Regions from separate parts of the Brevibacillus sp. FW306-2-1A-C05A genome, predicted to be linked through region 1. Evidence: riboswitches for the same ligand, from Rfam matches in the RefSeq annotation. Region 1 holds a riboswitch; each other region holds the start of a gene.
What was found. A riboswitch is a leader RNA that binds a small molecule or an ion and turns the genes downstream of it on or off. The one in region 1 is predicted to bind S-adenosylmethionine.
Positions count from the first base shown of each region.

Region 1 (7,265 bases):
CTGTCGTTTGCGGCTGGTAGTTGCCTTTGCGCAGAAGCGAGCAGGCGCGGGCGTGCGTGTATTGCACGTAAGGTCCGGTTTCGCCCTCGAAGGTGAGCATTTCTTCCCAGGAGAAGTTGATGTCGTTCAGGCGGTAGTTTTTCAGGTCGTGGAAAATGACAGCGCCGACCCCAACCTGGCGGGCAACTTCTTCCTTGTTCGCGAGCGTCGGGTTTTTCTCCTCGATCACTTTTTGCACGTCGGCAATCGCTTGTGCCAATACTTCCTCCAGCAAAACGACTTTTCCTTTGCGGGTTGACATTTTCTTGCCGTCCTTGAGCATCATGCCGAACGGGATGTGGTGCATGTCGGCGGACCAGGCGTAGCCCATTTTTTCCAGTACCTTGTACAGTTGCTGGAAGTGGAGACGCTGCTCGTTTCCGACGACGTAGAGCGCTTTGGCGAAGTCGTACGTCTCGTGGCGGTACAGGGCGGCAGCCAGATCGCGCGTCGCGTACAGCGTCGCACCGTCCGATTTTTTAATCAGGCACGGCGGCATGTTGTACTCGTCGAGGTTGACGACCAAGGCGCCGTCCGATTCGGTCAGCAGTCCTTTTTCTTCCAGCAAGGTGACGACGCGATCCATCTTGTCGTTGTAGAAAGCTTCGCCGTGCGTGGAGTCGAAGGAGACGTTCATCAGCTCGTAAATTTTCATGAACTCCTTGAGCGATTCGTCGCGGAACCATTTCCACAGATGCTGTGCTTCTGCGTCGCCGTCCTCCAGCTTTTTGAACCATTCGCGGCCCTGGTCTTCCAGAGTCGGGTCTTTTTCCGCTTCTTCGTGGAAGCGCACGTACAGGCTGAGCAGCTCCTTGATTGGCTCGGCTTTTACTTTTTCCTCGTCTCCCCACAGACGGTAGGCGACGATCAGTTTGCCGAACTGCGTGCCCCAGTCGCCCAAATGGTTGATGCGCACAGGCTGGTAACCGCGTTTTTCCATGATGTTCGCAATCGCGTTTCCGATCACGGTAGAGCGCAGATGGCCCATGGAAAACGGCTTGGCGATGTTCGGCGAGGACAGGTCGATTGGCACTTTGCGGCCCTGGCCTACCTGGCTGCTGCCGTAGGCGCTGCCTTGCTCAAGGATCGTTCCGATCACTTGCGCCGCCACATTTTCCTGATCGAGAAACAGGTTGACGTAAGGGCCGACTGCTTGGGCAGAGCGCAGTGGCGCTCCTTCGATTTTTTCGGCAAGCTCTGTGGCGATCATCGGTGGCGCTTTGCGGAGCGCTTTTGCGAGCTGGAAGCAAGGGAAGGCGATATCTCCCATCGCAGGGTTTGGCGGCGTTTCCAGCATGCCGTAAACTGTTTCTGTTGGGAAGGTGTCCACACCGAGAGAGGTGAGGGCAGCGGCGATTTTTTCCGCGACTTGGTGCTTGTAGCTCATTGTGATTCTCCTTTCAAAATGGGAAAAAGCTTATGGGACGCAAAAGAAAACAAAAAAACCTCCGCGTCTCCTGGATAAAAGAGACGAGAGGTTGTGCTCCCGCGGTGCCACTCTTGTTGTTTTCGCCTGCATGCGTGCATCAGGCAAAAACCGCTTTGTGCTGCTGTAACGGGCAGACCCGGCAAAACCCTACGCGATCCGGGCGCGATTTGCTTCGCCGGATGTTCAGGCCGCATCTCCGAGGGGCGCTTCCTCGCGTGGTTCGGCATCGGGCTTCCACCATCCCCGACTCGCTACAGCCTCATTCCAGGAGTACTTTCCTCATCAACGATTCGCTTGTTTCTCTAGCATTATAGCCGTTTTTGGTGCCAGGATGCAACTTACTCTTCGGCTTTTTTCAAAATCTTGTCGAGCTCGGCGAAATATTGCTTCGTCAGCTTTTCTTTTTCTTCCGCGCTCATAGTTTCCGCGTTCATCCACTGCTGCTTGTAAAGCTCCAGTTGCTCCACCATCGCCAGCTCGGCCGCCGCCTCCTCGTCCAGATCGTAGTTCTCGGATGGATCAAACGGAATGAGCCGATTGTCGTTGCCGCTGCGCAGGTAGGGGGAGCGCCAGTTTTCCGGGAAGCGGTACGGCTGCTCGCCGAACATCAGTCCCAGGACGTCATCGGAGTCAATCGGCAGGAAGTGATCGTAGTTGTCCCTGCGGCCCCCTTCCGACAGGTTGATATGGGACAAAAAGTAGCGCAAATAATGTTCTCCTGTTTCGGTATGCTTTACGATGGAGTAGCTTTCAAATTCGGAGCTTTCCAGTTCTTTTATCGTTTCTATACAGGACAGAAATTCGTCCTTTTCACGCGCGAGCAGAGCGTCCATTGTCGATCGTTCCTTTCATCGGTTTGGGTAGCCTCATGATAGCAAAAGCGTTTCGCTCTGACAATGAAGACAGAGCGGTCAAGTGCCATCCTGTTGAAAAAAGTTAACTAACGATGCTTCTCACAAAAAGCCCGTAGCTGGATCAATGGCGGCGAGAAGGCAACGGTCGCGCCTGCGGCAGCAGAAAAAGTCGCGCAAGCCTTTTGGAAAACGATGGTGGGGGAAGAAGCCGACGTTTACGAGCGCCAGGCGACAGAGGTTTATGCGGATGAGCATTGGCGCAACAGAACGTGGATGAACGTCAGCGACCAGCGGATGGAAAACGGCAAGCCTGTCCCGTATGACGTCCTGACCGTCCAGGTGGACAAGCGTGAGCGCGTCGCCTTTTACGGCAGGCGGTCTGGCTGCGATCGCACTGTCCATGACATGAAAAAAGAGGCTATCCCTTCAAGCCAAGGCAAGGGGGATAGCCTCTTCCTGTCATTTACTTAGCAGTCGTCGTTCGAACACCCGACAATGACCAGCAGGATAAACAGTACGAGCACCAATGCGAAGCTGTCTCCAAAGATGCCGTGTCCGCAGTAAGATGTACTCACGTTTGTTCCCCCTCCTTTCCGTTATGCTACAGTCTATACACGAACGCACAGATTGGCGTGGGCGAATGCCCGGTATGCGCAAAAATGGGCGCAGAAGAGCGGGAAGAGTGTAAAGAATAGACAAATTCTCAATTGACGAAGACTTTTCGCGGTGTTAAGATACTTTCAAACATCAAACCTGAAAGCAAAAAATGAATAGCATAGTAACAACTCTTATCAAGAGAGGCAGAGGGACTGGCCTGATGAAGCCTCGGCAACCGGTTAAAATCCGGTGCCAATTCCAGCAAAGCTACGTGCTTTGAAAGATGAGAGGATGGTTCAGGCGCAAAGTGTATCCGCGGACAAATCCTCTTCTTTCAAAGAAGAGGATTTTTTGATGCAAAAAACGGCTGAGAATAAACCGACGCAAGGGAGAAAAGGAGCACGTCAATGAAACCCACTTTTCGCGAACAGCTTTCCCGGAAAATTCTGATTCTGGACGGTGCGATGGGCACCATGCTGCAGCAGGCGAACCTGACCGCCGATGATTTTGGCGGCGAAGCGTACGACGGCTGCAACGAGCTGCTGAATTTGACCAGGCCCGATGTGATTCGCTCCATCCATGAAAAATATTTGGAAGCGGGAGCGGACATCGTGGAGACCAATACATTCGGGGCGACTTCGGTCGTGTTGGCCGAATACGATGTCGCGGACAAGGACCTGGAAATCAATATCGCCGCTGCCCGTCTGGCGAAGGAAGCAGTCGATGCCTACTCCACAGCCGAATGGCCGCGCTACGTGGCGGGGGCGATGGGACCGACGACGAAAACGCTGGCACTGACAGGCGGCGTCACTTTCGAGGAACTGGTGGAGTCGTACTACCGCCAGGCAAAAGGGTTGATTATCGGCGGGGTGGACGTCCTGTTGCTGGAGACGTCGCAGGATACGCTGAACGTCAAGGCAGGCGGGATCGGCATTCGCCAGGCGTTTGAAGAACTGAACGTAGAACTGCCGGTGATGCTGTCCGGAACGATCGAGCCGATGGGTACGACTTTGGCGGGGCAAAACATTGAAGCGTTCTACATCTCGCTTGAGCACCTGAAGCCCGTGACGATCGGCCTGAACTGTGCGACAGGGCCGGAATTTATGCGCGACCATCTGCGCACGTTGTCCGGCTTGGCCCAATGTGGGGTAAGCTGCTATCCAAACGCCGGGCTGCCGGACGAAAACGGGCACTACCACGAGACGCCGCAAGGACTTGCTGCGAAAATGCGCGCTTTTGCCGAGCAAGGCTGGCTGAACGTGGCAGGCGGCTGCTGCGGAACGACGCCTGACCACATCCGGGCAATGGCGGAGGCGCTCAAAGACTGCAAGCCGCGCCAGGCAACAGAGCAGGCGGTCAGTGCCGTATCCGGCATCGAGGTCGTCTACGTCGAGGACGACAATCGCCCGCTTCTGGTCGGGGAGCGCACGAACGTCATCGGCTCGAAAAAATTCCGCGATCTGATCGCAGCAGGGCAGTACGAGGAAGCGTCCGACATCGCCCGCGCCCAGGTGAAGCGCGGGGCGCACGTCATCGACATTTGCCTGGCTGACCCGGATCGCGACGAGTATGCGGACATGGAAAAGTTTTTGCAGTTCGTCGTGAAAAAGGTCAAGGCTCCGCTCATGATCGACTCGACAGACGCGAAAGTGATGGAGCTGGGCTTGCGTTATTCCCAGGGAAAAGCGATTCTCAACTCGATCAACCTGGAGGACGGACTGGAGCGCTTTGAAGAAGTGGCTCCGCTAATCCGCAAGTTCGGGGCGGCCGTCGTCGTCGGGACGATCGAGGAAGCCGGAATGGCGATCACCCGCGAGAAAAAGCTTGAGGTCGCGAAGCGCTCCTATGACATATTGGTCAACCAGTACGGCATCCCGCCGCAGGATATCATTTTTGACCCGCTCGTCTTTCCGGTAGGGACGGGAGATGAACAGTACATCGGCTCCGCGCGGGAGACGGTGGAGGGGATTCGCCTCATTAAAGAAGCGATGCCACAGTGCAAGACGATTCTTGGCGTCAGCAACGTTTCCTTCGGTTTGCCGCCAGCGGGACGCGAAGTGCTCAACGCGGTGTTTTTGTACCATACGACGCTCGCCGGACTTGATTTTGCCATCGTCAATACGGAGAAGCTGGAGCGCTACGCTTCGATTCCGGAGGACGAGCGCAAGCTGGCGGAAGCGCTGCTGTTTGAAACAAACGACGAGACATTGGCAGCCTTTACGGAGTTTTACCGCCAGAAGAAAAAAGAAGTGCGCGTGGAAGCTTCCTCGCTGACGCTGGAAGAGCGGCTGGCCCGCTATGTGGTGGAAGGCTCGAAGGACGGCCTGGTCGACGATTTGAAGCTGGCACTGGAAAAGTACACGCCGCTGGAAATCATTAACGGTCCGCTGATGGCCGGGATGGAAGAGGTCGGCCGTCTGTTCAACGGCAACCAGCTCATCGTTGCGGAAGTGCTGCAAAGCGCGGAAGTCATGAAAGCGTCCGTCTCGTTTTTGGAGCCGTTCATGGAAAAGAGCGATTCCGCGTCGAAAGGCAAAATTTTGCTGGCGACCGTCAAAGGCGACGTGCACGACATCGGCAAAAATCTGGTGGAGATCATTTTGGCCAACAACGGCTACAACGTCGTGAACCTGGGGATCAAAGTGCCGCCTGAGCAACTGATTGCCGCCTGCCGCAAAGAGAAGCCGGATGCGATCGGCCTGTCCGGGCTGCTGGTGAAGTCGGCCCAGCAGATGGTCATTACCGCACAGGACTTGCGTGCGGCGGGAATCGACGTGCCGATGATGGTCGGAGGGGCGGCGTTGACCCGCAAGTTCACCTCCAACCGGATTGCGCCTGAATACCGCGGGGTTGTGCTGTACGCCAAAGACGCGATGGACGGCCTCGATCTCGTCAACCGTCTGCAAAACCCGGAGGAGCGCGAGCGGCTGATCGCGGAACAGCAGGATTTGGCCGAAGCGGCTGCTGCCGCTGCTGCACAGCCTGTCGTGCAGGAGAAAAAAGCTCCGCTCCCGGCGCGTTCGGCCATCAGCAGAACCGTTCCGATCCACCTGCCGCCGGATTGCGACCGCCATGTGCTGCGCCAATACCCGATCAGCCACTTGCAGCCGTACTTGAACTTGCGCATGCTGCTCGGCAAGCATCTGGGCGTGCGCGGCAATGTGGAAAAGCTGCTCGAAGCGGGCGACGAAAAAGTGCTGGAGCTGTACGGCGTGGTCGAGGAACTATTAAAGGAAGCGAAGCAGCGCGGAACGATTACTGCGCACGGCGTGTACCAGTTTTTCCCGGCGCAAGCGGACGGCAACGATATTATCGTCTACGATCCAAACGATCACAGCAAAGTGCTGGAGCGCTTCTCGTTCCCGCGCCAGCCGGAGGAACCGCATCTGTGTCTGTCTGATTTCTTGCGCCCGGTCGAGAGCAAGGAAATGGATTACGTCGGCTTTTTGACTGTGACGGCAGGGGGCGGTATCCGCGAGCGTTCGACGGAACTGAAGGAGCGCGGCGACTATTTGCGCTCGCACGTCTTGCAGGCGCTCGCTCTGGAGTTGGCGGAGGCGTTCGCCGAGCGGATTCACCACATGATGCGCGACGTCTGGGGGATTCCCGATCCGGCGGAGATGACCATGCTGGAGCGCTTCGGTGCCCGTTACCAAGGCATTCGCGTGTCGTTCGGCTATCCGGCTTGCCCGAATCTGGAGGACCAGGCGCAGTTGTTCCGTCTGCTGCGGCCAGAGGATATCGGCGTTCAGTTGACAGAAGGCTTCATGATGGAGCCGGAAGCATCTGTCTCCGCGATGGTATTTGCCCACCCGGAAGCGCGCTACTTTAACGCGGGTCCGTCGGTGTTTGAAGTATAGATCGTCTAATGAAATGGGAGAGAAGGGATTGAGTTGACGACGAGCAAGAAAGACTTACGGGACTATTTGCAAGATCACCTGCTGGTCGGAGACGGAGCCATGGCGACCCAGCTACATGCGCTGGGTGCCCCGGTTGGCGTCAGCTTTGAAGAATTGTGTTTATCCAATCCGCGCGTGGTGCATGAGGTTCATGCCTCGTACTATCAGGCGGGGGCGCGCCTTTTGGAGACGAATACGTTTTCGGCGAACCGCGACGCGCTCAGCCGCTACGGCCTGGAGCACAAGGTAGCGCGGATCAACCGTCTCGCTGTGGCGATCGCCCGCGAGGCGGCACAGGATGATGCGTATGTAGCGGGCAGCATCGGCTCGATTTTGGCCGGACGGGTCAAGAAAAAGGTACTGGATGAATATCGCGACCAGTACGAGGAACAGGCAATCGCCCTGTTGCACGCAGGCGCAGACGCGCTGATTTTGGAGACGTTTCTC
Region 1 is NZ_JBYSWV010000010.1:8,512-15,776, reverse strand. Features, by position in the region: gene argS (arginine--tRNA ligase) at 1-1,426, opposite strand, end outside; T-box leader at 1,503-1,763, opposite strand; gene AC3WJN_RS09010 (hypothetical protein) at 1,807-2,301, opposite strand; gene AC3WJN_RS09005 (hypothetical protein) at 2,515-2,793, shown strand; gene AC3WJN_RS09000 (YjcZ family sporulation protein) at 2,790-2,897, opposite strand; SAM riboswitch class I at 3,108-3,209, shown strand; gene metH (methionine synthase) at 3,327-6,779, shown strand; gene AC3WJN_RS08990 (bifunctional homocysteine S-methyltransferase/methylenetetrahydrofolate reductase) at 6,813-7,265, shown strand, end outside.

Region 2 (7,265 bases), on a different contig from region 1:
CGCAAATGTCGTGCGGAAGCGGCAATGCATTCGCCGCGCCGATTTTCGCGAAAAAAGGACGCTCTCCGCTCGCCGCTAACGCCTGCTGCGCCGCTCCAGGCTGCGTCGGTTCACACAGGACGATGCTTCCGCCGGGCAGCGCAAGCGACAAGCAACGCGCACCCAGTCGCTCATCCGTGAAAACTTCCCCGCCCTGCAAGCCGAACCACCGCGTCCAGTCCGCAGCAGCCGCGTCCAAATTCGCGACAGCGAAGCCGACAGCCAGAAGCTCGGCTGCTCCGTTCGGATGCGGAGCGATGATCCCGCGCTGCGTCAAATCTGCCTGGCGCTCCTCGTCTGTCTCCTGCCACTCAATCAAAAACGGCAGCTTTCGCGCAGTCTGCGGGTCTTCGGCAAACAGCATGCGCCAGCGCAATGTTTTTCCGTCGTCTCTTGTGCGGCTGCCGTCTACTGGCCCTGTCAGCTTCAGCCCAAGCGCGCGAAATCGCTCCACCCACCGATCCATTTCGCTGGTGCGCAAGGCGATTTGTCCAAGCCCTTCGCCAAGCTCGTGCTCCGCGACCAACTGCGCGATGAGCGGATTGTCGGATCGTCCGGCAACCGCCGCATCCTCGACCGCCAAAAACTCCACATACGACAAGCCAAAATAGCTGAGACTGTTCCATGTCCCCCAATGGGTGTGCCTGCCTCCCGTTACAGCGTGAAATCCGGCTTCGCGAAACAGCCGCGCTGCTTCTGCGGGCGGACGATGGACAAAATGAACCAGATGGTCAAAGGACAATTGCATCTTTTTTCGCCTCTTTTCGTAATTACCTTTATCATAGCAAAATTTAGCAGCTTTTCGTTAGCGAAGAAAGGAGAAGCATGAACGAGACGAATCACAGCCGGAGACGCTCCCGGCGAAGACAGACAAAACCAAAGTGGCTTCGGGCAGGGAAAAATACGCTGCTTTTCAGCTTGCTCGCCGTCCTCGGGGCAGGCGCTTATCTCGGCTTCACTGCGCTCGGCAAGCACGAGGCTCCCAAAGCCACTCCCGCACCAGAGCCGGTCGCTGCCCCGGAGCCGACTGTCCGGCTCAGCTTTGTCGGGGACGTCATGATGGCAGGAAATGTGGAAAACGTTTTGCTAGAAAAAGGCTACGACTACCCGTTCACGCATGTGCGCTCGCTTTTTTTGCAGGATGACTACACCATCGCCAACCTGGAGACGCCGCTTACGACGAGAGGGACTCCCGCCGACAACAAAGCGTACGTCTACAAGTCGTCCCCTTTGGCTGCGCCCGCCATGCAGGCCGCCGGAATCGACGCGGTCAATCTGGCGAACAACCACTCGATGGATCAGGGCGTAGACGGCTTGCTCGATACGTTCGCCGCGCTGGAGGAACACCGGATCGCCTATGTCGGGGGCGGAGTCGATGCCACCCGCGCCTTCGCGCCTGTTTTTGTGGAGAAAAACGGCATCAGGCTCGCCGTGCTCGGATTCAGCCGGGTCATACCGGAAGTGAGCTGGTTCGCGCAAAAAAACGGGCCGGGACTGGCGGGAACCTACGACCCCGCCTTGGCCGTCCAAGCCATCGAGCAGGCGAAAGCACAGGCTGATCTCGTCGTCGTGATCGCCCATTGGGGCAAAGAGCGCGAAGACTTTCCCGTCGATCATCAAAAAGAACTCGCCAAGGCGTACATCGACGCAGGCGCTGACCTGATCGTCGGCGGCCATCCGCACGTGCTGCAAGGCTTTGAGCAGTATCGCGGCAAATGGATCGCCTACAGCCTGGGCAACTTCATTTTCACGCGCTCGACCGAGCCGAAAACGTGGGAAACGATGGTGCTGCAAGCAAGCTGTACGAAAAACGCCGCCTGCGACCTGACAATGCTTCCGTTCCACGCCGAACTGGGACAAGCCGTGCCGATGAACGCCACAGATGGAGCCGCTTTGCGCAAGCGAATCGAATCGCTCTCGGAAAACGTCCAGATTGACGCAGAGGGCCGCGTGCGGGGAAGTTAGCATGGCATGGCATAGTATAACCCCCGTCCTATTCGCCACTTCAGCCGGAAGCCGCTCATGAAAAAACGGGCGCATCCCTGTTCTTTTGGCTGAAACCTCTCCAAGCCTTATTCGTAAACCATAGCAAGACCGCTTTTACGAGCAAAAGGAGGGAGAGCATGACAGGAGCCATCATTACCGTAGCAGCCATTGGCGTTTTTCTGCTCTCGGGCTATTTCATGACCAAATGGGAAAAAGCCGTCTTCCCGGGAAACCAGCAAAACGGCTCCGCCCCTGATCCCCCCAAGCATTCGGACAAAAACGGCAGGCAGTAGGACGCCATCCATCTGGCATTCGTCCTTGCTGCCTGCCCGTTTTTTCTTTTGCGCCGCTTTTTCGGGTTATGCCGTTTCCAGCAGCGGGAAGCAGCGGACGGACAGGCCAAAATCGCTTTTCAGCACTTCCTCGTGCTCTTCGCGAATCCCTGTTACGATCAACCCCGCGCGCAATACTCCGCCCAGATCGAATTGGACTTTCAGCTTCGTCACCGTCACGCCCGCCTCGCGCAAGAAATGCAGGACGCGATCAGGCGTCGCAGCGAGACACGAGCCTTCGAGATAACACAGCACGCGCTCGTCCTGCCATTGACCCGGCTGCGCTTCGGCCGTTTTTTCCTTCCAGGCCGGATGCGGGGTAAACGGCTGCGTCAACAAATAAGCCAAATCCTCGACAACGGCGCTTGCCGTCGGCAGCTCGCCTGCGCCTCTGCCCGTAAACAGCAGATCGCCTACGATGTTTCCGGAAAGCTGAACAGCGTTGAAAGCATCCTGAATTTGCGCCAGCGGATGAGCGACAGGCAGCATGGTCGGCTGAACCGAGAGCCGGATTCCTTGCTCTGTTTTGTGCGCCTGGGCAATCAGCTTGATCCGGTAGCCCAGCTCGTTTGCGATACGGATGTGACCAGGAGACAAATCGGCAATCCCTTTGCGCACGACATTTGCAAGCGGCAGCGATTCTCCGTACACAAGCTGCGCGAGAATGTACAGTTTGTACATCGCGTCGAATCCTTCCACGTCAGAGCGCGGATCGGCTTCCGCATACCCCAGCTCCTGCGCTTGCTTCAACACTTCCTGATAGGGGAGCTGCTCCGCTTCCATTTTCGTCAGGATGAAGTTCGTCGTACCGTTGAGAATGCCGCGCACTCCTTGAATATCGTTCGTGCGCAAAAACTGTCGCAGCACGCTCAAAATCGGGATGCCGCCTGCCACGCTCGCCTCATAGGCCAGATGGACCTGATGCCGGTTTGCCAGATCGACCAACTCTGTGCCGCGTTTGGCAAGCAGCTCCTTGTTCGCCGTCACCACGTGGCAGCCTTTTTCGATCAAGGCACGGACGTAGTCATACGTCGGCTCGACGCCCCCCATCACCTCGACGACAATGTCCACATCGCTTTTCAACACGTCCTCAAAATCCGTGGTCAAAAGCGCGGGATCTACCTGAACGGCCCGTTCTTTTTCCGAATCGCGGACCAATGCTTTGACAATTTCGATTCGCTTGCCCAATCTCGCAGCCAGCTTCTCCTGCTGCGAACGAATCGTCTTGATGACGCCGCCCCCTACTGTTCCCAATCCAAGCAGCCCTACCTTGACTACACCTGCGCTCATTTCTACCACCTCATAGCAATATTTTCGTAAAAAGAAAAAACCTTCCCGCTAAGAAGAAGGTTTTGGCATCAACGAAATCCTTCTCCTTATCTCCCAGGACGCTTCCGCCCTGCAGGAATTGGCACCTTGTCACAAGCTGTGTGACGGTTGCCGGGCTTCATCGGGCCAGTCCCTCCGCCTCTCTGGATAAAGAAAACTATGAATTTTTGCTCTTTCTCGTCGAGAAAGCGGCCAAGCGAAAAGATTATTGGAAAAGAAAGCCTTTGTTGAGCGGAAACATCAAAAAACCTTCTTCGCTAAGAAGAAGGTTCGTCATAACTGCTACGATGTACCCGCTTCTTATCTTTCGGAACGAAAACGCCCCGCAGGAATTGGCACCTTGTCGCACTACGCAACGGTTGCCGGGCTTCATCGGGCCAGACCCTCCACCTCTCTGGATAAGAACTTTGTTTGCTGTTGAGCCTATTCTAAGAAATTCCAAAGCATTCGTCAACAAAATTCTTTTTCGTTTTTAACCAGGCTAGATGCGGTCAGAAACGGTTCAGATACGGCCAAAAACGGGACAACCGTTCCGAATGTACGGTCGCCTTCACCTGGCAAAAACGCTTTCGACTTCCTCCGTACTGCAGCAAACGCAACGGACCAGCCCTTCCTCGCTTTCCCCCGACAGCTCTCGTTCTTCGACATAACCGCACCATTGACAGATGAAAAGCTGAACCATGCTGCTCCCTCCTTTGAGTTGCTCACGGTCAATCAGCGCCGATTTCCTCTCCCCAAAACAAAAAACGCATTTTCTACTGATCGAAAAAAGATCCGATCGTTAGAAAATGCGCAGGCAAGCAATAGACATCCTTGTCCGTTTGCCAGTATGGCGAGTCCTCTAACACCTCCCTATCTCCCGTAGGTCCATCAGTGTTGTTGAAACAGGCAGGTCTCCTGACTTCGGGATCATCGTCTGGCGCTGCCTTCCCTGTCCAGCGGCTGGACAAGTGGCCTGTGTGCGCGAAACTCCCCTCTTACAGTGGCGGGACCGTGTCGGATTTGCACCGAGCTTCCCTATTATCCTTAGCAGCGAATCGCCGCAAGGAACCTGTTCCCCCGTATGCAATTTTGCAAATCGTTACTACCATTCTATTCTACTTTTCCTGAAAATGGTAGAATAAACAAGCGAAAGGGACGAATCAAATCAACGCGGTTCGCTTTTGCATACCGTCTACAGTGAATACCTTTCCCGCAATATGCGACAGTGATGGGCCTCATGCCCGGCAATGACATAGGCCAAAGTGCGTGCGGACAGTTTGTTGCCGTTGGCCGTCCCTGTTCGCGTCCACGCCTCCTCTGCCACTCCCCGCAACAGAGCGCGCGTCGACTGCCGAACAGCCTGATATTCTTCGAGCAAATCGGCCAGGTCGCGTTTCTGAAAAAAAGCTTGCGCAACATACGCATTTTCGTCAAATCCGACGAGCGGTGTCTGATCTCCCCGGGCAATTCGCAGCAAGCGGTAGCTCATAATCCGCTCCGTATCGATCAGATGCCCCAACACTTCTTTTACGGTCCATTTGCCCGGCGCGTAGCGATACTCCGCTTGCGCCTCGGTAAGCCCGGCATACATCTCGACGGTCTGCGCCAGTTGCTTCGCCAGTACGGCTGTCAACTCGCCTTCTGGCACTTGCTCGACATAGTAGGCAAAATACTCCCCGTATTCCTCGCGATTTGGTCGACTTGGCATGCTTTTCGCCTCCTTTGATTTTGGGAACGGTCATTCCTTTGCTGTCTGGCCTTTTCTTAGAGCATCCGGTTTTCAGATGCTCTGTGGTAACATCACGGCCGTTTTAAAGGGATAGCAAGCCAGACCCTCTGTCGCGCAAAGCAGTTGGGCATACGTATCCGTGCCCGAACCCGTACCCGAACCCGCAGCTCCCCCCTGCGAACGCTTTATTTACCTTCATCCCTGCCAGCCCTCAAACAACAGCACCCTTGCCGGAGCAGCGTCTGTGCCGACCAGCTTTAACGGGGCAGCAACCATGAAGTATTTTCCTGCGGGCACCTCGCGAAGCCGCAAGCCCTCAATCACGATCACGCCTGCGCCAAACAACGTTTTGTGGGTTGGGTGTCCTTCCTGGCTGCGCTCAATCCCCAATGCATCCGTGCCGACACCGCGCACGCCTTTTTCCGCCAAATACGCTGCGCCGTCTTGTGCCAAATAGACGAACTCGAACGAAAAAGCATCCTCCCACGAATTTTTCGTTTGAAACAGGACAAACTCTCCCGACGCAATGTCGTAACCTTCCAGCTCGGCTCGCCCGATCTTGTCTTCCACATGCGTCAGGTCGAGTACGCGGCAGTTTCCTACCAGCTTTTCCAGCGAAATGCTTTCAAACGTCTCCCCGTCCTTCACCATGTGCAGCGGCGCGTCCACATGTGTGCCAGAATGCACATCCATGTCGATTCTCGACTCGGTCACGTAGCCGTTTGTTGCAGACAAAATCTTCGGCTGCTTTTCCGGCTTGTTTTTGTACACCGTCATCCCTTCAAAAATAGGTGCGGTCACATCAAACATTTTCATCGCGTTTCGCCTCCCTGTTTTGTTCGTTCTTCCCTGTCTCCGGATGCTTGCTTCCGCGCCGCAAATCGGCCGGGAAGACGACGCCGATTTGCCTTCTCGCTTCGTCCATGACTTCCATCGTCAATCGGGAGGCTGCATGTGAATTGGTCGCCGACTCTCTGGCGCCCGCCGAAGCCAGCCGGATAAACTCCCTGATTTCGTAGTGCATCGCCTTCGGCGTCTGGGGCCTGGTCACATCCTCGATCCTGCCGTCTCGGTAGCGAATCTCGATGCGCGTCAGGTGATTGATTTTATCGATCACCATCGTGGCGTCCTCCCCCTGGATTTCCGCTGGCTGATAGGAGGTGGTAATCTTGGAAAAGCTGAGGATGGCGTCCATCTCTTCGTACTTCAAAAGAATGCTGCCTTCTCCGTCTACCCCTGACGCCAGCACAACTCCTTCTGCCTTGACCTGCTCCGGCTTGCCAAACAGAACGATTGCCGGATAGAGACAGTAAATCCCGATATCCATCAAGGCTCCGTTGGAGTAAGCCGGGTCAAAAGCCCGCAGCACCTCGCCCGCGCGATACGCATCGTAGCGGGAGGAATACTGGCAATTGCTGGCGATGAAGCGGCGAATTTTCCCCAGCTTGGGCAAATGGTCCTGAATCGTAAAAAAGTTCGGCACGAGGGTCGATTTGACCGCTTCCATGAGCAGAACATCATGCTTTTTCGCCGCCGCAAGCATCGCCTCTACTTCGTCCGCATTCGAGGCGAGCGGCTTTTCGCACAAGACGTGCAGCCCCAAGCTCATGCACAGGATGGCCTGCTCTGCATGAAAGCAATTGGGGCTGGCAATGTAGACGGCGTCGATTTGTCCGCTCGCCGCCATCTCTGCAGGATTCGTGTAGAAAAAAGGAGCCGCGAACTTGGCCGCAAATTCCTTGGCGCGCTCGAGCGTTCGCGAGCAAACAGCTTGCAGGGAAAAGCCCTCTACCGTAAGGCCTGCCTGGATGAACTCTTCTGTAATCCAGTTGGTACCGATTACGCCAAATCGCATGAATCGCTTCCCC
Region 2 is NZ_JBYSWV010000001.1:350,670-357,934, forward strand. Features, by position in the region: gene AC3WJN_RS01855 (VOC family protein) at 1-787, opposite strand, end outside; gene AC3WJN_RS01860 (CapA family protein) at 865-2,004, shown strand; gene AC3WJN_RS01865 (hypothetical protein) at 2,163-2,318, shown strand; gene AC3WJN_RS01870 (homoserine dehydrogenase) at 2,385-3,647, opposite strand; SAM riboswitch class I at 3,731-3,840, opposite strand; SAM riboswitch class I at 3,984-4,091, opposite strand; cobalamin riboswitch at 4,557-4,756, opposite strand; gene AC3WJN_RS01875 (DinB family protein) at 4,861-5,376, opposite strand; gene AC3WJN_RS01880 (cyclase family protein) at 5,593-6,213, opposite strand; gene AC3WJN_RS01885 (Gfo/Idh/MocA family protein) at 6,200-7,252, opposite strand.
Region 2: it holds a riboswitch for S-adenosylmethionine, as region 1 does, so the genes downstream of both, AC3WJN_RS01870 (homoserine dehydrogenase) here and metH (methionine synthase) in region 1, are expected to answer to the same signal.

Region 3 (7,265 bases), on a different contig from region 1:
TCTCAATCAAACTCCTTTTTCTCCCATTCGTCTTCCGGGATCGGCAACGCCTCACCGGAAAACCGCTCTTCGCGGAACGGGTCTGCGATCAGGTGAAAGCCGTTTTGCTCCCAGAAGCCAGGCTTGTTTTCGCGCATAAACTCAATGCCGCGCAGCCACTTCACGCTTTTCCAGAAATACAGGTGCGGGACGACCAGGCGCAGCGGCCAGCCGTGCTTGTCCGTCAGCGGCTCCCCGTCAAAGGAATGGGCCAACAGCACATCGTCGCGCATCAGGTCGGCCAGCGGCACATTCGCCGTGTAATCGTGATCGCCGTGCAGCATGACGTAGGACGCGGCGGGCACGACACCGATTGCCTGCAAAAAATCACGGAAGCGCACGCCTGTAAATGCATTGTCAAACCGCGACCAGCGCGTCACGCAGTGAATGTCGCTTTTCACCGTCACCTGCGGCAGCGCCATGAGCTGTTCGTAGTTGAGCGTAACTTCCCGGTCGACCTCGCCAAACACGCGCAGCGTCCAGTCCTTCATGTCGTAGGTGGGCACTTCGCCCTCGTGCAAAATAGGAAAGCGCTCTGTCAATACTTGTCCTGGCGGAAGCCGTTTGGCCAATGCCGGGTCGACCGCCGGCACCTTCATCCGTTTGATCCGATCTGCCTTGTTCATGTTGCGTACCCCCTTGGTCTTTGCTGACTGCGCCCTCTTTTGTTACCGGGTGCTCTGCTGGTTATTGCTTCCGGCTTGCATCCGATCCTTCAGGAAGAACATCGCCACCACCGTGAGCAAATACGGCAGCATCGAGGTAAACTGCGTCGGAAGCGAGAAGCCTTGCAGACGAATGCTCAGCGCATCCATCAAGCCGAACAGAAAGCTCGACGCCAAAATTCCCAGCGGGTGAGACTGCCCCATCATCATCGCGACCAGGGCGATAAAGCCGCGACCCGCGGTCATCCCTTCCGAAAACATCGTCACTTGCCCCAAAGAAAGCTGCGCTCCGGCAATCCCGCACAAAGCGCCGCACATGACGATCGCGAGCACCTGCAAGCCTGCTACCTTCAACCCAAGGCTGCGGGCAGCCACCGGATTGGAACCGACGGCGAGAACCCGGAAGCCGGTAACCGTCTTGTAAAAGAACAAATAGAGCGCAATCGCGGCCACAAACGCGAGGTAGACGAGCGGCGAATGCCCCGATACGACCTCGCCCACGACCGGAATGTGCTGTAGCCCCGGAATGTCCCACTTCGGCAAGCCTGCCATGTCTTTATCGTAAAAAGCTCCCTTGACGCCAAAAATCGCCCGCAACGCAAACGTCGTCAGACCGAGCGCGAGGAAATTGATCGCCACCCCGACGACGATCTCGTTTGCTTTCAGCTTGATCGTCATATAGGCAAACAGCAGGGAAAAAAGAACGCTCGTCAGCGCCGCGATCAAGATCGCGAGGAACAGATTCCCGGTAAAGTGATTGCCGACGATGGCGGAAAAGGCGCCAACGAGCACCATGCCTTCCAGCCCTACATTAAAAATGCCAACCCGCGCGCACAGCGCTCCCCCCAATGCCGCGAGCAAAATCGGCGTCACCATCCGAATGGTAGAACTGACGAGGGACCAATCAAGCAGTTCCATGAGATTCTCCCCCTTTTGCTTTCCGCTTTTTCCACCAGTCGTAGCTGAATTTAGCCGAGATAAACAGGATCAGCACGGCTGAAATCACACTGGCCAGCTCCAGCGGTACCTCTGTGTTGCGCTCCACGCCCATCGCTCCCGTCTGGAATGCAGCCAGCAGAATCGAGGTAAACACGACACCCACCGGATGGGAGTTCGCCAAAAGCGTTGCCATCAGCCCTGTCCAGGCGAAGTTCGGCACCGTCAAAGCGCCGTCGACAAAACGATAGTGCGCCCCCAGCACCTCGACCGTTCCTGCCAGGCCGGCCAATCCGCCGCTCGCAAACATGCCCGTCAGCATGACGCGAATGCCGTTGATCCCCCCGTACTGGGCAAACAGCGGGTTTTGTCCGAGCATTTTCACTTCATAGCCAAACGGCGTAAAGCGAATCACCCAAAACAGGATCGCGGCACCGACGATGGCAAACAAAAAGCCCGCGTGCACACTCATCCCCGCAAACAACTTGGGCAACCAGACGCTTTTATCGAGCATGACCGTCTGCGCCAGCGCCGCCGAACCGCTGCGGTCGCGAAACGGCTCGGTTACGAGGTAGCTTGCGAACAGAACGGCGATATAGTTGAACAGCAAGGTGGAGATGAGCAGCGGTATGCGGAATCTCGCCTCCATAAAGCCCGGCAGCAGCGCCCACAAACCGCCTGCCGCCATCCCCGTGAAAATCGCCGCCACCAGCTTCACGACTCCCGGTGCGGGCAAATAGATCGCCACGAGCGTAGCGCTGATCGCCCCGAGCACCATCTGTCCTTCTGCCCCCAGGTTGAACACTCCCGCCCGAAAAGCAAGCGACAGCCCCAAGGCGATCAGCATGATCGGCGTCGCTCTCGCCAAGGTAGAGGTGAAGAAGTAGAAGCTGCCGAAGGCCCCTTTCCACATTTCCTGATACGTGCCCAGGATAGATTCCCCTACCGAAGCGATGACGAGCGCCCCGATCAACAGCCCGATGACAACCGCCAAAAGCGGCTGAACCAGTGATTTACCCAGCTCTTTGATTGCTGCCATGAACGCTTCCTCCCGCCATTAACACGCTGATTTTTTCCTCGGTTGCCTCTTTGCGCGAAAGCTCTCCGGCGATCCGCCCTTTGTACATCACCAAAATCCGGTCTGACAGCGCCAAAATTTCCGACAGCTCGGACGAGACCAGCAAAATCCCGTCGCCTGCGTTGCGCTTGTCGATCAGCGCCTGATGGATGTACTCCATCGCGCCAATATCAACACCCCGGGTCGGCTCTGCCGCGATCAAAAACGGAGTCTCATGTCCCAGCTCGCGCGCCACGATCAGCTTTTGCAGATTTCCGCCCGACAAATTCCCGGCCAGCTCCTGAAGCTGTCTGGAGCCTGTCTTGATCGCGAACTTTTCTACCCAGCCTCTGACGACCTGGCGAAAAGCTTCGCGCAACACGACGCCGCGCCGATTGAACGCAGGCTTTCGCTGGTAGCCCATCAGCGCGTTTTCCTCGACGCTCTCCAGCTTGGCCGTCCCCCACAAGTAGCGATCTTCCGGGATGTGCGCCAAGCCCGCCTCGCGAATCGTCGCGACAGTCTGGTTGGTGATGTCCTTGCCGCCCAGCCGAATCGTTCCCTCCTGTACCGTCCGCAAGCCGCTGATCGCTTGCAGCAGCTCGGATTGGCCGTTGCCCGATACGCCCGCGATGCCGACGATTTCCCCGTGATGCACGGTAAAGCTGACCCGGTCGAGCAGCGTCTGTTTTTCCCGAACCGTCAAGTTCTCCACCTGCAAAAGCGGCCCCCGCTCCAGATCGACGCGCTCGCTCAGCTCCCGCAGCTCGCGTCCGACCATCAGCCGGGCCAGATCGTCCACATTCGTCTCGTCGCGCGCTACCGTGCCCGTCACCTTGCCGCCGCGCAACACCGTGATCCGATCTGCGACCTCCATCACTTCCTGCAGCTTGTGCGTAATCAAAATGACGCTCTTCCCGCTCTCCGCCAGATTGCGGATCGTCTGCAACAGCTCGCGAACTTCAAGCGGCGTCAGCACGGCAGTCGGCTCGTCCAGCACGATGATGTCCGCTCCCTGGTACAGCACCTTGAGAATTTCCACACGCTGCTGCTCGCCGATGGAGCAGTTGGACACTCTAGCCTGCGCATCTATCGGAATCCGGTACTGCTCGCTTAGTGCGCGGACCTTTTCCACGGCGTCCTTCCGGCGGAAAAATCCGGCCTGCTGCGGCTCGTAGCCGATCACGATATTTTCCGCCACGCTAAACTCGCCAAACAGCATGAAGTGCTGGTGCACCATCCCGATCCCGCTGCGAATGGCGTCCTGCGGCCCGCGAAAAGCGACAGGCTTGCCGCCTAGCACGATCTCGCCGGACGTAGGCTGCTCCATGCCGTACAGCATCCTCATCAGCGTCGTCTTGCCCGCGCCGTTTTCCCCGACGATGGCGTGGACTTCTCCCGCAGCAAGCGAAAACGAGACCTTGTCGTTTGCAATAAAATCTCCGTATTTCTTGGTCATGGCCCGCATTTCCAAACGATCGGTCATCCTTGCTCCTCCTTCTTTGCGCCTAGCCTTTCTCTTCCTTGCCTCTGCTCCTTGCCTTGCATATAAGGAAGACCGACTACACAGTTGTAGTCGGTCACAATCATGCACTGTGCGCTAGCTGTTAAAACGAGTCTGGCACTTTGCGGGTACCAGCGATGATCTCCTCGCTGATCGCTTTTACTTTGTCCACGACTTCCTGGCCAATAAAAGCGTTCAGAGGCGTCTGGCTCTCGTGCGTCACATACGTTACGCCTACGCCTTTTTCTTTCAAGCCGTAAGTGACGACACCCGGCTTGAACGAGCCTTCTACGAACGACTTCACGGTTTCATACGCAGCGGCATCTGTCCCTTTGAGCTGGGACAACACGATGTGCTCAGGGTCGATCGTGGTGCGGTCAACGTCCTGTCCCGATGTATAGAAGCCTTTTTCCTTCGCGGCCTCGAACACGCCGAGGTCGCCTACTGCTGCCGCTCCGTTGATGAAGTCGGCGCCTTTGGATGCTTGCAGCAGCGCCAGCTCCTTCGCTTTTGCCGGGTCAGAGAAGCTTCCTACGTAGTTCACCAGGAACTCCGCGTTTGGATTGGTTGCTTTCAAGCCTTCCTGGAAGCCGCCTGTCCATTTTTTCAACAGCGGAATATCCATGGCGACAACCATGCCGACCTTGTTTGTCTTCGTGGCAAGACCTGCCGCAGCGCCCATCAGGTAAGCCGCTTCCTGCTCGCGGAAGGTAACGCTGCGCACGTTTGGCAAATCTACTACGGTATCAATAATCGCGAAGTTGCGGTCAGGATTTTCGGCTGCCACTTTTTTCAGCGCGTCTTCCGCTTCAAAAGAAGAAGTGATAATCAGATCGTAGTTTTCCGCTACCGCAACGCGCAAATTTTCTTCGATGGCGCCGTGGTCAGTAGACTCGATGCTTTTTACTTCTGCGCCAAATTCCTGTCCTGCTTTTTTCGCGCCTTCGTCCATTTGCTGGAAGAACGGGTTTACCCCGATTTTTTCCGGCAAAATCAGCGCAATGCGCTTCTTCGCCGCGCCTTCTTGCCCTGCCGCTTCTTCTTTTGGCTTGTCAGCAGGCGCATTTCCGCCAGCCGAACAGCCCGCAGCCAAAACAGCAAAAGTGGTGAATGCTAACAACAACTTCTTCATGGTGTCTTCCGCTCCCATCCGAACGTTCTACGTTTTTTCTGTATCCTACTACGTAATGTACGGCTTTTTTCCGAAAAAATCAATACTAAACACGAATATTTTGCAATAAAAATATTTTATCGTTCGTGTATTACCCCTCCTGACAACAAAAAAACTCTTCCCGAAGGAAGAGTTTGCGTCCGAAGCCGTCCTCTTCCTCATCTGTCAAAACCCCGGTACAGGTTTTGCAGGAATTGGCACCTTTCTGTCCATGTCACGCATGTCCAGTGGTTGCCGGGCTTCATCGGGCCAGTCCCTCCGCCGCTCTCGATAAGGAGATAAAAACTATCAAGTTACAATGCATTCATTCTAGCAGAACAAACTGAAAAAGCAATTGTTTTTTCAGACTGTTCTCGCCAATTTTACACTTTGGCGCCTATTGTCTGTGAAACGTTTCCTGCAGCCGATGCGACAGATTGTTCAGTTCCCCCAGCTCTTCGGTAATTTCCCGCACCTTTTGATGCTGGTTTTCCGCTGTGGCGAAAAGCTCCTCCAGATTGGCGACCGACTGCTCGGTGACAGCGGTAATGGTCGACATTTCCATCGCCACTTCGCCCGAGCGCATTTTTACCCGGTTCATGCTGGAGCCGACCTGCTCCGCTGCCTGCAGGAAGGCCATCATGCCGGAGCGCACCGCCTCGATCGACGCCACTGTTTTCACAGCCAGCTCCTGGCCTTTTGCCACCGAAGCTTCCCCGTTGCTGATCTGCTGTACAGCGTTCTCGCTTTCCTGATGGAGCGATTTGAGAATCTCGGTAATTTCCTGTGTAGCGGTTGCGCTCTGCTCCGCCAGCTTGCGCACCTCGTCTGCCACCACGGCGAAGCCGCGGCCGTGCTCGCCTGCACGCGCCGACTCGATGGCGGCGTTGAGCGCAAGCAGGTTCGTTTGCGTCGCAATCTGGTTGATGGCTCCTACGATTTCCTCGACCCGATTGGCCTGGCGGTTGAGCTGGTGAATCGTCGACGCTGCCACGTTGACGGCAGAAACGATCTGTTCCATTTGCTGCGACAGCTCTTTCATCATGTCGACGCTTTCTTTCAGGCGGCGGTTGTTCTGGTCGGACTCGCTTTTCATCGCGTTCGTCTGCGTGGTGACCGCCACGATCTCCTGGTCGATCGACTGCACCTCTTCCTCGATCTTCACTGTCGAGTTCGCCTGCGACTCCATGCCCGTCGCCACTTCCTTGAAGGCGATCATCATTTCATCCGTATTGCGTTTCGTTCCTTCGGCATGCTCGTGTACGTGCTCTGTCGTACGGTCGATCTGCTCGGTCATCTGTTGGATATGGACGAGCATCTCTCCCAGGCGACGCTCTTTTTCTTCCGCTTCCTGGCGGGCGATGTTTGCCTTCTGCAAGGACGCTTGTCCCGCCAGACAGAGGTACGTCACCGCTCCCATCATCATCAGAATCGCCATGATGCGTAGCACCAGATTCAGCTCGGTGAAATCGCCGCTGAAAATCTCGTACGATCCTGTGTAAAATCCGACCAGCGTCACGATGATTTGCGCAATTCCGGCTGTCACTACGAGCTTCCAATCCAGGTAAGCCGCGAGAAAACCCATGACCACAAAAGCGAGAAACGTAACTTCTGGATACGTCGTGAAATGATCGAACGAAATCGCGTAAAACATAAGTCCGATCGCTACCAGATAACGAATGACATGGCTGTCTCTTTTGATGAAGTAAAAAGGCGAAACAATAAGGGTGACCAGCAATCCGAGGGAAGTCACTTTCCAGAAATTAGCGTCGACTTGATAGGCAATGAGTCCCGCCATCCACAGATGGTTCCATAGGATAAAAATCATAAAGCCTTCTTTGTCCGTTAATGTGTTGCGAACCAATTGAATCATAGTTGCCCCCCTTTTCCCTGCTACTTATGTATCGGATTCTT
Region 3 is NZ_JBYSWV010000004.1:3,303-10,567, reverse strand. Features, by position in the region: gene AC3WJN_RS05095 (nucleoside phosphorylase) at 1-1, opposite strand, end outside; gene AC3WJN_RS05090 (sulfite oxidase-like oxidoreductase) at 3-665, opposite strand; gene AC3WJN_RS05085 (ABC transporter permease) at 708-1,622, opposite strand; gene AC3WJN_RS05080 (ABC transporter permease) at 1,609-2,679, opposite strand; gene AC3WJN_RS05075 (ABC transporter ATP-binding protein) at 2,654-4,183, opposite strand; gene AC3WJN_RS05070 (BMP family lipoprotein) at 4,305-5,333, opposite strand; SAM riboswitch class I at 5,528-5,649, opposite strand; gene AC3WJN_RS05065 (methyl-accepting chemotaxis protein) at 5,749-7,224, opposite strand.
Region 3: it holds a riboswitch for S-adenosylmethionine, as region 1 does, so the genes downstream of both, AC3WJN_RS05070 (BMP family lipoprotein) here and metH (methionine synthase) in region 1, are expected to answer to the same signal.

Region 4 (7,265 bases), on a different contig from region 1:
CCTTTGTATTCGTCTTCAATGAATTTTTTCACTTCAGGGGAGTTCAATTCCTTCGCCAGCTTTTGGATGGCTTCGGAGTCTTTGTTGTCAGGACGAGCTACCAGGAAGTTCGCATATGGAGATTCCTTGTCTTCGATGAACAGAGCGTCTTTGGTTGGCACGAGCTTCGCTTCGAGCGCGTAGTTGGTGTTAATCAGCGCCAGGTCCACTTCTTCCAGAACGCGCGGCAGCATCGCTGCTTCAACCTCTTTGAACTTCAGGTTTTTCTTGTTTTCCACAATGTCTTTCACAGTTCCGCTGATGCCAGCGCCTTCTTTGAGCTTGATGACGCCGTTTTTCTCCAGGAGAGCGAGGGCGCGGCCGCTATTGGTCGGGTCGTTTGGCAGCGCGATAGTTGCGCCTTCCGCCAGTTCGTCAACCGATTTCACTTTTTTGCTGTAAGCGCCAAATGGCTCGATGTGAACCGCAACTACAGGTTGCAGATCCATGTTTTGTCCTTTATTGAAGTCTTCCAGGTAAGGCTTGTGCTGGAAGAAGTTTGCGTCGAGTTGTTTTTCGTTGAGCTGTACGTTTGGTTGTACGTAGTCGGTGAACTCTTGTACTTCCAGGTTTACGCCTTGTTCTTTCAGTTTTGGTGCGATGTGCTTCAGGATTGCTGCGTGTGGAACCGGAGAAGCGCCTACTTTCAATGTCACTTCTTGTTGTCCGCCTTGTGCGCCGCCTTCGGCTGGAGCTGGAGCAGTCTCCGTTTTGCCTCCGCACGCTGCCAAAGAAAATGCCAATACGGTAGAAAGTACAGATACGACTAGCTTTTTCATAAATGATTTCCCCCTACTTTTTTTGATCTTTGTACTTGCAAACTTCTATGGGAAAGACCTTACTTGCGGCTGAAACGCAATACCAGGCGATCACCCAGCGACTGTAAGATCTGCACCAACACGAGCAAAATGACGACAGTGACAATCATGACATCGGTCTGGAAGCGCTGATAACCGTAACGGATAGCCAAGTCGCCCAGACCGCCGCCGCCGATTACCCCGGACATGGCCGTGTAGGACACGAGCGCAACGGTCGTAATCGTAATTCCGGCCACCAGTCCCGGACGAGACTCTGGCAGCAGGACGTTCCAGATGATTTGCCAATTGGACGCCCCCATCGACTGGGCGGCCTCAATGACTCCGCGATCTACCTCGCGCAGAGAGGTTTCCACCAGCCGCGCAAAAAACGGGGCGGCCCCGATCACGAGCGGCGGAATCGCTCCGAGTACGCCGAGCGAAGTGCCGACGATCAGTTTCGTGACCGGAATCAGCAAGATCATCAGAATGATGAACGGCACGGAACGCAATACGTTGACGATGAATGAAGCAACCGAGTAAAACGCCTTGTTTTGCAGCAACTGTCCACGTGAAGTAAGGAATAAAATGATTCCCAGCGGCAAGCCGATCAGGATCGTAAACAACGTGGAGAAACCCAGCATCGTCAGTGTGTCTAGTGTACCCTCAGCGATCTCCGACCAATCCACATTTTCCATTGTCCAGTCCATCTATATCACCTCTACTTCCAAGCCACGCTGACGCAACGTCTCGATGGTTTTTTCGTTTTGACGGACATCGCCTTCCAGTTCGACGACCAGTTGGCCGTACGGCGTATCCTTCATGCGGGAAATCGTTCCCTGCAAAATGCTGAATACTGTGCCTGTCTCCTGCATCGTCTGGAACAAAATCGGCTGGTACGTCTTTTCTCCCAGGAAGGTGACGCGCGCAATCGTGCGGTTCCCCGCTGCTTTTTCGTGCGCGACAGCTTCGCGCAGCTCGGTGGAATCTGCCACCTGCTCGACAAATTCCTGCGTAGTCGGATGCTGCGGCTTGAGGAACACGTCCAGCACCTCACCCGACTCGACGATTTTTCCGCCGTCGATCACGCCTACGCGGTCGCAAATGGAGCGGATGACGTGCATCTCGTGCGTAATCAGCACGATGGTCAATCCCAGCTTGCGGTTGATGTCCAAAAGCAGCGCCAAAATCGAGTTGGTCGTCTGCGGATCGAGCGCCGAGGTCGCTTCGTCACACAGCAGCACTTTCGGATCGTTTGCCAGCGCCCGTGCGATGCCGACGCGCTGCTTCTGGCCGCCGGACAACTGGGACGGGTATTTGTCCCGGTGCGCTTCCAGCCCTACCAGCTTGAGCAGATCGTCCACTTTTTTCTGAATCTCCGCCTTCGGACGCTTGGCCAGCTTGAGCGGAAACGCGACATTTTCCCCGACGGTGGACGAGGACAGCAGGTTGAAGTGCTGGAAAATCATCCCGATCTCGCGGCGCTTTTCCTGCAGCTTGACATCGTCGAGCTTGGTCAGGTCGACCCCATCGACGATGACTTGTCCCGACGTAGGGCGCTCCAGCAGGTTGATGCAGCGGATCAAGGTACTTTTCCCCGCCCCGGAATGGCCGATAATCCCGTAAATTTCCCCTTTATCTATAGAAAGATCAATCCCGAGCAACGCCGGAATCGTCTTGCCCTGCACTTGATAGCTTTTATGCAAATTTTTCAATTGAATCAACGCATCCACCTCCCAGCAAAATCCTTGTGAAAAACGTAAAAACCCCTTTTTCATAAACGAAAAAGGGGCTGCAACGCATGTATACGTTCGCATCCACCCTTCTCATCTATCAAGATCCAACCAATCTTGTAGGAATTGGCACCGCGACGTCCATTTCAAAAAATGAACCGGTTGCCGGGCTTCATCGGGCCTGTCCCTCCGCCTCTCTTGATAAGAAAGATTTCCACGTATATTATGTTCGTTTTTCATATTTTCATGATACAAACCGGATTATATCCTTTTTGAAAATATCCCGTCAATAGCAATCACAGGAAAAACTTTTTTAATCCATTACTCCGTTGCGAATGATGGTGGCATTGACGTGAAAATGAAACGTCGCTTTCTCAAGGATTCTCGCCTTCAAGCGTATGCGAATATCGAACACCGGCGGCGATACTTGCTCCAGCTTGATTCGGGCGTTGCTGGAAATCGTGTCAAAAGCAAGGTGCACCATATCCTTGGGATTGCCGCGGTTCTTGTCGGTCTTCCCGAAAATTTGCGCCGGGACGGACGTGTCGTAGCTGCCAATCCGGAATTTCCCGTGCACGAGCTTGATGAGAAACGCTTCCTTGGGCGATAGCCTTCGAGCAGGCGCTGAATCGCCTCCTGGGTGTGATAGACCCGATTGCTCCCGGCTCCCCCGAGCTGCCGCTCCACTTCCCCTATGCTTGCCTCAGCCAGACAAATTTCTCTCAGCTTCGGGATGAGCTCGCTGTAAACGACTTGGCATCCGCCATGCTGGTCAAAAAATACAGCCGCATGCGGCCGTCCGGCTCGTCGATATGTTCCGTTCGCAAGTCCCCTGTATGGGAAAACCATTTACGCGCAATCTCCTGGTCCATTCCCCTCACCCCCATACATAGCAAATCATGGTTAGTCTGCCCGAAAACACAAAAAAACAGCACGCTCAATTTGGCGTGCTGTTTTCGTTGCTATCGGTCGTGCTATTCGTTTGCGAAACCGCTTCTTCTGCTGGCGGTTCCAGCTTTTCCTTGATAAAAGACTGGATCTGGTCGACATCCGGAATGAGCACCGCGCCTGCCCGATGGGATTCGCGGAACATCCCCATTGGCGGCAATTGGTAGTTGCCTGGCTCCGCGGTGTTTAATTTCAGCCCAAGCGCAGACAGCCTCAGCATATCCATGGAACTGATATTCGTCTGGATATACGGCGTCACTTCTTTCAGGATGGACGGCAATTGAATCAAGGTCGTGCCGCTCTTCATCTGGCTCACCACAGCCGTCAGCAGCTTGCGCTGACGCTCTGTGCGCGTGTAGTCCGATGTGGCGTCATGGCGAAAACGAACGTATTGCAGAGCCTTGTTGCCATCCAGTTGCTGCAGTCCCTTTTTCAAATTGATGTCGTAGATGCCTTTATCGGTCGGGTCGTGATAGTACATATTTTTTTCCACATCAATCTCGACACCACCGACAGAGTCAATCAAAGCCTTGAAGCCTTCAAAGTCGGTGATGACGTAGCGGTCCACCGGAAGCCCTGTAAACTGGCTGACGGTCTTCATCGCCAGTTCCGGTCCGCCCTCCACGATCGCCGAGTTGATGCGCGAGCTGCCGTTCCCCGGAATGTCTACGTACGTGTCGCGCAAAATGGAAAATACGTCGTAGCGCTTGGAGGCCGGGTCGATACTGACGAGCATCATCGAGTCCGAACGGGGGAGCCCGTTATTTTTCATTCCCCTGCGGTCCACCCCCATCAACAGGATGTTCACCCGCTCTTCGCCATCCCATTCCGGAATCTCCGCCGCTTTCGTCGCGGCACCGCCATCCGGCGGGGCTGGCCGAATGACATTCGGCTCTTGAATATTGTGAGCAAACTGATAAAAAGAGTATCCGTAATAACCTGCTGTCGCGGCAATCGCGACAAACATCAGGAGCAACACCCGTTTCCACATTCGCATAAAGAACTACTCCACCTTTTATTCTCTGTATCACATGAACTCATCTCACCACTTGTTTAGTATACTCGAATCTATAGGATGTGGAGCAGCCTTTATTTGGGTGCTTTTCACTTTTTATATTTTTATGTTTGCAATGTTTAAAATGTTCGTTATACTACAAGCAACACAATCCCAAAGGGGTGACCGGCCGTGATTTCTCCCACTTCCTTTTTGCAGCGGTATCCGCGAGAAGCCCTGTTCTTCCTGGTTGCGAGCTTCATCAACTCTTCCGGCAGCGCTTTCATGTGGCCGCTTACCACTTTGTACGTACATACGATTTTGCAACGCTCCATGACCGAGGCAGGCTTTGTGCTGATGGTTTAATCGCTGGCAGGAATTGTGAGGCAGTTCGTCGGCGGGACGCTTTTTCACCGCCTGGGCGCCAAACGGCTGATCGTCGGGGCCTTGCTGGTTCAAGGACTCATCCAGTTGTCGATTCCGCTCACGAATAGCTGGCCTGTTTACATCGCGCTGATGACCGGGCTTGGCTTTACCTTCAACCTGTCGTTCCCGGCGATTCAGGCGTTCATCGGCTTTCGCTGGAAAGAGCAGCGCCGAGAGCTGTTCAACATCGTATATGTCGCGAACAACCTGGGAATGGCCATCGGCACCTCGCTGGCCGGGGTCATTGCCACTTCCTGCGGCGAGCAGGAACGCAGCATGGAGGTGTCAATACTGCCGCCCGGATCGAGCGCCACGGCCGAACGGCCACAGCCTGCCACGCTCCAGCCTGCTTCGTGAAATCGCTCTGCCATCGACCTGCCCAATCCTCGCCTAGCTCCGGTTATCACCACCAGCTTGTTTCCAGCCACGCTCTAAAAAACAAAAAGAAAGCCCCTTCCAGAAAATCAGAAGAGACTTTCGCTTTTGTCAAAAAGACAGCTCCGGCAACTGATACCATTCGCCAGCCATCCATTCGCGCGCCTTCCAGCGCAGCACGTCCGGGCGCACCAGCGGCATGATCTGTTGAAACAGCTCCACGCGTTCGATGTCCGTCATCGGCACGAAGGCGTTGGCCGCGGCCAAGTCCGCTTCCAGCTCGTCCATTCTGCTCACGCCGAGGATCGCCGTCGAAACGGGGAGACTCCACGTATAGCGCAGCGCTTGCTCTGTCCACGGAGCCAGCTTGCCCAGCCCCATCACTTTCATGCCGATGACCGCGACGCCTTTTTCCACCGCTTGCGGAACGAAATCGTGCGCAAAGCTGTAGATGAAATGATCGAGAGCAGACAAAGCGACGAGGGCGCTGTCAAAAGGAAAGCGGCGAATCGCTTCTGCCAGCAGGCGCGGGTCTGTGTGCCCGCTGATGCTGATTTTGCGGATCAAGCCTTGCTCTCGCGCTTCCAGCATCGCTTCCAGCGCGCCTCCTTTTGCAAAAATCGCCTCCAGATCGTGCGGCTGCATGATGTTGTGCATCCGCCACTCGTCGACGTAATCGGTCTGCAGCCGCTTCAAGCTGCCCTCCAAATCTTTCAGGGCCAGGTCGCGCGTGCGTCCTCCCGTCTTCGTCGCGATCCACACGCGGTCGCGCAAGCCTGCAAGCCCCAGTCCTACCCGTGTCTCCGACTGTCCAGCGCTGTATGTAGGGGCTGTATCAAAGTAATTGACTCCTGCTTCTACGGCGCGCCGAATGATGGCGATTGCCTGCTCCTCGGTGCAATCGTGCTCGTCCACAATTCGCTGGGCGCCGAAGCCGAGCAAAGAGACTTGATGCGGATCTCGTCCAAACGATCGGGTCTGCATGCTGCGGGCAGCTCCTTTCAGGTTCATCGGGATGTGAAACAAGACGCCCGTTCGCGAGCGTCTTGTCATGGCCATGCTAGCTTATTTGTACGTGTCGTAAGCGGTAGTCAACAGGTTGGAGATCGTTTGCAGGTCGTTGTTCTCAATCTGATGACGCTCGATCATCGTCATGATTTTGCCGTCCTTCATGATCGCAAAAGACGGGGAAGATGGCGCGTAGCCTTCAAAGTACTCGCGGGCTTTCGCTGTCGCTTCCTTGTCTTGTCCTGCAAATACAGTGTAAATGTTGTCTGGCTTGGTGGAATGGTTCAAGGAATGAACCACTGCCGGACGAGCCAGCCCTGCCGCGCAGCCGCAAACCGAGTTTACGACTACCAGCGTCAGACCTTTTGCGTTTGGCAGCGTCTGCTCAACCTCTTCTGCTGTGCGCAGCTCTACAAATCCGTTGCGCGTCAGTTCGTCGCGCATCGGTTGAATTACTTGGCTCATATATGCTTCATAAGACATCATGGGGCAACCTCTCCTTTGTATCACGTATCCATTTACGTATTATTATAACCCGATCGCGTCCCCGGGAGAACGAAGAAGTGCTCCAGTCCTACACTTCCATCAAAATGGTGAGAATCATCGGATTGCGGCCCGTCTTTTCGTAAATAAACGGCTTGATGACTTCGTTGATCTGGGACTTCAACTCCGACCATTCCTTGATCTTCTTGTCCAACGCTTCCTGGAGGCGCTGGCGAACCAACAGCGTCGCTTCCTGGATGAGCGATTCCGAACCGCGCACGTACACAAAGCCGCGGCTGACAATGTCAGGTCCGGTGAGAATCTTGAAGTTTTTCATATCGAGGCTGACGACCACGACCATCAGGCCATCCTCTGCCAAATGCTTGCGGTCGCGCAGGACGATGTTGCCCACGTCGCCGATGCCGCTGCCGTCGATCAGGACGATGCCGGCGTGAACTTTGCTGA
Region 4 is NZ_JBYSWV010000013.1:35,892-43,156, reverse strand. Features, by position in the region: gene AC3WJN_RS10430 (MetQ/NlpA family ABC transporter substrate-binding protein) at 1-818, opposite strand, end outside; gene AC3WJN_RS10425 (methionine ABC transporter permease) at 878-1,543, opposite strand; gene AC3WJN_RS10420 (methionine ABC transporter ATP-binding protein) at 1,544-2,557, opposite strand; SAM riboswitch class I at 2,657-2,774, opposite strand; gene AC3WJN_RS10415 (hypothetical protein) at 2,880-3,143, opposite strand; gene AC3WJN_RS10410 (hypothetical protein) at 3,289-3,438, opposite strand; gene AC3WJN_RS10405 (LCP family protein) at 3,504-4,511, opposite strand; gene AC3WJN_RS10400 (hypothetical protein) at 4,701-4,874, shown strand; gene AC3WJN_RS10395 (MFS transporter) at 4,890-5,291, shown strand; gene AC3WJN_RS10390 (aldo/keto reductase) at 5,421-6,293, opposite strand; gene AC3WJN_RS10385 (BrxA/BrxB family bacilliredoxin) at 6,375-6,803, opposite strand; gene rnjA (ribonuclease J1) at 6,892-7,265, opposite strand, start outside.
Region 4: it holds a riboswitch for S-adenosylmethionine, as region 1 does, so the genes downstream of both, AC3WJN_RS10420 (methionine ABC transporter ATP-binding protein) here and metH (methionine synthase) in region 1, are expected to answer to the same signal.